Regions from separate parts of the Paenibacillus sp. SORGH_AS_0306 genome, predicted to be linked through region 1. Evidence: riboswitches for the same ligand, from Rfam matches in the RefSeq annotation. Region 1 holds a riboswitch; the other holds the start of a gene.
What was found. A riboswitch is a leader RNA that binds a small molecule or an ion and turns the genes downstream of it on or off. The one in region 1 is predicted to bind cyclic di-AMP.
Positions count from the first base shown of each region.

Region 2: linked by a shared signal. The riboswitch ahead of kdpF (K(+)-transporting ATPase subunit F) and the one ahead of QE450_RS20635 (C40 family peptidase) in region 1 are both predicted to bind cyclic di-AMP.

Region 1 covers NZ_JAUTBP010000001.1:4,664,067-4,667,282, forward strand. Annotated here, with positions in the region: gene motA (flagellar motor stator protein MotA) at 1-117, opposite strand, end outside; gene QE450_RS20625 (hypothetical protein) at 314-607, shown strand; gene QE450_RS20630 (GNAT family N-acetyltransferase) at 690-1,205, opposite strand; gene QE450_RS20635 (C40 family peptidase) at 1,471-1,944, opposite strand; cyclic di-AMP (ydaO/yuaA leader) riboswitch at 1,958-2,097, opposite strand; gene QE450_RS20640 (YwhD family protein) at 2,576-3,088, shown strand.
Region 2 covers NZ_JAUTBP010000001.1:1,621,678-1,624,893, reverse strand. Annotated here, with positions in the region: gene kdpA (potassium-transporting ATPase subunit KdpA) at 1-1,616, opposite strand, end outside; gene kdpF (K(+)-transporting ATPase subunit F) at 1,636-1,716, opposite strand; cyclic di-AMP (ydaO/yuaA leader) riboswitch at 1,965-2,146, opposite strand; cyclic di-AMP (ydaO/yuaA leader) riboswitch at 2,209-2,413, opposite strand; gene QE450_RS07305 (carboxypeptidase regulatory-like domain-containing protein) at 2,717-3,216, opposite strand, start outside.

The DNA.
Region 1 (3,216 bases):
GATGACATAAGCAGCCGGGTTATTAACCAGATTGATAAGGGGGGCACCTTTTAGAAGCATACCGAATATAAGTGAACCCAAACCAAGTATTAGACCAATAATTGTTGAAATTTGCATAATACACCTCGTCCGTGAGTATATAGTTTATCTCTCTCATCATCCACTTCCATGTAATGATGTGTTTTCCAAAAACATCTGATACTCTTTTATCGACAAGATATGCTGCATTGTTAAGAGTTTTTTAGTGTATATTTGCGTTATAATGTAAATAAGTTGGGAATTGTAACAATATCGACAGATCGGGAGGTTGAGTATGGGCGTTAAGCATGGAAGAGATTATGAAGAGATATTGAGTGATTTAACATCAGCAGTAGCCATGATTCCAGACAGTTATTTGTTTTTTGATATGGAACCTCAAGAGTGGGAAGTGCTTGCTGAAGGTGAACGAAATGAAGTAAATGAAGCGTTGGCAGAAGACTTATTTTTTGCACTCGGTTCACAATCTATGATCCATGTAGGTAGTGGGGTCGTTATCTATGATGCAGACACACATCGCATTGATATTTTGATTGGCAAAGAAGAAATGACATTTGTGACCTTGATCTAACAAAAGATTAATAAAATACGTATATAGCAAAAGCACAGAGCAGATGAACTAGAAGATCATCTACGCTGTGCTTTTTGTTTGTTTATATATCAAGATAACGTGCATCAGTAGGTGCTTGATAGACCATACAATAAAAAGGCTTCATACCATCAGGCGTTCTACGCTCATACATATCTGTAATATAAAAGCCTGCTTTTTGATACGTACGGATAGCCCGCTGATTCCAGGTCAACACTTCCAGATCGATTTCGGCTGTCGCGTTACGGTTTTGAGCCGTTTTTACAATAGCTTCTACAAAAGCTTCTCCATAACCATGACCACAAAGATCAGGACGCATACCAATCCCTAAGCGTATCGTATCTCCTAATGGAAAAAGTTGAGCAAATCCGGCTAACTGTTCTGTCTGATCCAATACCGATACATACTGTTGTTGCCGAATCTCAGGATCACCGAACTCAATCCCTAATTCTTTCATTTGATCCCAGGGCATCCAGCCGTAGATATTATAAGGAGGATCATATATCCATGTACATACTTGGGCAGCATGTTGTTCTGTCAAAGGAATCGTATGAAAAATAGAATGTGACAGTGAGCTCATGACATAACCTCCTCTGACTGTACTTTATATATACCATAAAAAAAACTTAAAAAATTTGCAATATCCTGTTTACCATAATTACGAGTAGGTTAATAATAAGTAGACATAATTATAAAGAACAATTGATATAAATTTATTATTTTATGTAACCTATTGGATGTTTAATACGTCTTACTTATATAGGAACATAAAAAAACCACTAAAGATTCTGGCGGGAATCTTCAATGGTTTATAGGTTCATTTATATGAGTTGTAAATACGATGATTAATTGTCAGTTGCGAAGGTGTTATATGTGGAATCGCTCATAACACGTTTAGCACCAACGTAACGATTTTGATAGTAATCCATGCTCAAACTGTCAATTCTCACACCTTTGGAAGTAGAAGCGTGTGCGAAGTTACCATTTCCTACATAAACTGCTACATGTGAAACGCCAGCCCCAGTAGTATTGAAAAATAACAGATCTCCAGCAATTAAATCACTTTTTGATACAGGCTCGCCTACTTGATATTGAGAGCTAGATTGGCGAGGAAGATCAATGTTCATTTTGCTGAATACATATTGTGTAAATCCTGAGCAGTCAAAACCGCTAAAAGATGTTCCACCAATACGATAAGGTGTTCCAATAGCTCCATCGATAACTTGATCCATTTTAGAATCTGCATGCGCACTTGTTACTCCAAGTGACGTAAATGCAATAGCAAGTCCCATTACTGCGGCTGTTAGTTTCTTTTTCATGTTCAAAATCAATTGTCCCCCTTCCAATTGCCTACGAGGTTAGCTTAAGGATTCGGTAGAAGGTATTCCCCTATGATCCCTCCGAAACAAGATCAATTCACCCAAAACGGTTCCCCCGTTTCCCGGTACCACGGAATTTGGCTCAAAGCTTGGTGTGTACCGTACACGGATCATTACGACAAAACGACAAAATTTTCAGTTGCTATAAAGGTTACAGCATTTAGTTTTAAAGTTTACAAAGTTGTTACTAAAATCTCACTGGATTTATTCTACCAGAGGTTTTTTACTTTGGCAAACGTTTATTCATCTGTTTTTAAGATTTACTTTTGTATTTTAGTGTTAAATCTCTGTGAAAGCCTATGGTTATCGTCTTTTTAAAAGTTAAAAAATTTTAATCTTTTGCTCATATAGTGACGTTTGATGAAGAATTGTGATCACTATATATACTTTATTCGGTTCATCGATCTCAATAATGAACGTTTTTTTCCTTTTTTTATGAAAATTGATGACAATAATCGACTTTATTGGCTTTTAAGGCAATATTCGATACAATATGAATAATAAATCGAACCATAAATCTATGTATAATAACCTTATTTATACTGACCCCACAAAGGAGTATTTGAACGATATGGATGAAAATCAACCAAGTAAAAAGTCGATGTCACTTAATATTGTAAGTAGTAGTGCAAAAAGCAGTAAACACAAAGGTTTTGGAGCAGGAGCGATTAACCTCAATAATGTGTCCCCTATCATTATAGACCATGGCGAAGCAAAAATCGATGTTGGTGCAATGCATGCCAAAAGTAAAGTAGAAAAAGGGATCAAATTTACGACTAACCGCGAAGAAGTAAATGGTGGTCGTCAAGTATGGCTAGTATGGGTAGCAGTCGATAAATTAGCTGAAGGTGTCAATTATGCTGGTGCTACAGCTTGCGAAATGTGGATTAACGAAGAAGAGAAAAAAGGCTGGAAAATCCTCGCAGAGCATGTGAACAAATTGGATTATGCTATCAAGCGTCGCATTATGTTAGAAGGTTTGGGAAGCGAAGAAAAAGCTGCACTTAAAAAATTATTGGTCGCTCATAACGAAGAATGGTGGAACCAATCTTCTGAAGAGTTTAAAACAGCATTAGAAGGTTAATAATACTTTATATAGTCTACTATTTACACAAAAGACCGACGACCCTCAGATCGTCGGTCTTTTATTATTCGTAGTGTTTTGAAGCATTCTCCAAATATGTAGCTTCTATAGAAGAATTATATTTTAAA
Region 2 (3,216 bases), 3.0 Mb from region 1:
AGCGCACCGACTAAAATAACAGAAATAATAAACATACCGCCGAACAATGCTTGATCTGTACGCAATGTTCCGCTTGTTTCTGGAACAGGTTTTTTCGCCATTAATGACCCTGCAACAGCTAACAACGTTACCATTGAGAAATAACGACTGATAAACATAACGACACCGGTCATAATATTCCAAAACGGTGTATTATCGCCTAGTCCTTCAAATCCTGATCCGTTATTCGCAGCTGATGAAGTAAATTCATACAACGCTTGTGTTAATCCATGATAACCTGGATTAGAAATCGTATCGGATTGTGTCATCACAGCTATTGCTGTTGGCGCTAATACCAATAAAGGTTGAATCAGCAATGTGACTGCAATCAGCTTCATTTCTTTACCTTCAATTTTGCGACCGAGAAATTCAGGTGTTCGTCCAACCATTAGACCGGATAAGAACACAGCAATAATGGCATACATTAGAATATTTAATAATCCTACACCAGAACCGCCAAATACCGTATTAAGCATCATATTCCCAAGTGAAATCAATCCGCCAATAGGTGTTAACGTGTCATGCATGTTATTGACAGCACCTGTCTCTGAAGCGGTTGTGACGACAGAGTAGAATGAAGATTGTGCTTCACCTAACCGTACTTCTTTACCTTCCATCGATCCAGACTGATGTTGAATACCTAATTGATTAATCAATGGGTTCCCTTGAGATTCACTGACAAGAGATACACTAAGCATGACGACAAACATCATCACCATTGATACAAATAATACTCTACCTTGTTTCGAGTTGCCGACCATTTTACCATACGTAAATGGAAGTGACATCGGCACAAGTAACATCATTAACATCTGTAACATGTTACTGAATCCTCCCGGATTTTCAAAAGGATGAGCAGAGTTGGCTCCAAAATACCCGCCACCATTGTTACCTAATTCTTTGATCGCTAGAAATGATCCTATAGGGCCGGTACCAATCTGTTGCTCTGTTCCTTGTAACGTCTGCGCAGTGATTAAAGTATGCAATGTCTGCGGTACACCTAATCCTACAAATACAATTGCCATTACAAATGCTAATGGTAATAAGATTCGTGTGATTGCTCGTACGAGATCTGTAAAGAAATTGCCGAGCGGCTTACCTGTGATTCCTCTAATAAATGCAATAGCGACTGCAATCCCTGTCGCCGGCGATACAAACATCATAAAGATGATCGCTGTCATCTGTGAGAATAAAGACAATCCGCTTTCTCCGCTATAATGCTGTAAATTGGTATTTGTAATAAAACTAATCGCTGTATTAAATGCCAGATCAGGACTCATATTAGTAATTCCTGCTGGATTCATTGGTAAAATATGTTGGAAACGAAAGATCATGTACGTAATCAGCAAGATCACTGAATTACTGATCAGAACCGCTCCTGCATACTGCTTCCATGTTTGATTTTCATTTTTGATACCGCCGAACCTGTAAATCCATTTCTCTATCGGATAAAACCAACGATCCAAGCGATTGGGTTTATTTTCAAAAGCATAAGCAATATAATGTCCGGTTGGCCGAGCAATAAGTATAGCGATGATAATAGTGACTGCAATTCCGATATATGAAAAGATACTCACGATGTTCTCCCCTGACCCATTAGAATTTTTCTGGATAAATCAATGCATAACATAGATAGATTGTTAATCCACCAATAATAATCCACAGCAGCCAAGTCATCGCTCATTCCTTCTTTCTCCGATAGCTACAGATGCCCATTGCAGCAACCCGCTCAACCCTAAAGTCATGATCACCATTAAACCAATCATCAGTATATCCATCATGTGTGTAAGACTCCCTGCATTCATTTTGTAAGTAATCATTTGCTAAAAAAGGCATAAAAAAAGAAGCCTGGAGAAAAGCAGAACTTTTCCCCAGGCCTCTACAAACACGCACACTTATCGTGTACCTGCCGAGTTGCTGGTTAGGAGTTCTCCCCTATACGCTTACGGAGTTAGCTGTCGGATTCGGGCTGGAAGATCGCCCGTTCCGGTAGATACCGGAATTCACCCCATGTTGTGTAGTAACTGACTCTTCGTATCAGTTATCTTCATCAACGGTTGGTTCCCCCGCTTTTCATATGCATATGAAAATTAAGCGTTGTGACATTGTTAACATATCAAAAAACACAGAGTCGTATTACACTGTGTCAGATCGGCACAAGCTTCACACTTCTCTCCTAATCCACGCTTACGAGGTTAGCTGTCGGATTCGGGCGGTGAGAGTCGCCCTACTGCATTGTCTGACTATACCATGGTTAAGTCAGTATGCAGATTCACCCCAACGATTCACATTCCGGCTCTCACACCGTTTTGTGAAATCGCAATTTGGTTCCCCCGTTTTTCGGTTAATACCGAAAACTCAGCGATCAACAAACATTGGAAACTTCATTTATATCAGTTGCTGAATCGTATTCATCAACTGCCTGCAATGAATAATACGCCTGTCCTTGTCAACTGTAAAGCTGAGAAAAGACGCAAAAAAAGCTGTGAATCATCACAGCTTTCATTTTCAGATAACTATTGAAAAGTTATCTATCTCAGGCTCCTATTTTCTCTCTTTTTCATCGTTTATCTACTTTTTTATTTTAGTTACATGATATTAATCATTGTTTTGCAGTAAATTCTGAAAACGATTATGTCATTTGTTACGCAACATCCTATCATTTTGCCTTGTTATGTCAACCTGTATAAATTTCATAAGCAAAATGGTACAACGTGCTGATGTCTGAATTGAGTTGTTTTCCATTGTTGAAAAATTGGATTCTGACTACATCATAGTAATGTCTGTACCGAGAAGATTGGAATGTATATTGTCCTACACCCGGGTTATTAATATAGACAGGCATTGTAAAATTACCATACCCATCCGTAGTAGCTGTTCCAGAAATCACTTTGCCATTTAAAATAGTCGTGATATTGGTAGTTACTATAGCATTGCCTACAGGAGTACCTGTTGCATCAAATGCACGACCAGTAATCACTATATTGCTTTTCACACGCCACTTTTTACCTTGTCCATAATCAATAAATCCATAGACACCACCATCTGTAGTGATATCACTAACAGTCACTCTTGAGACATCTGCTGTCTGATAATTAACAGATAATTTGTATGGTTTAGTGAGATCGAATGTGGAAGGTGCTAATACTTGAATATAATAAGTGCCCGCAGGTAATG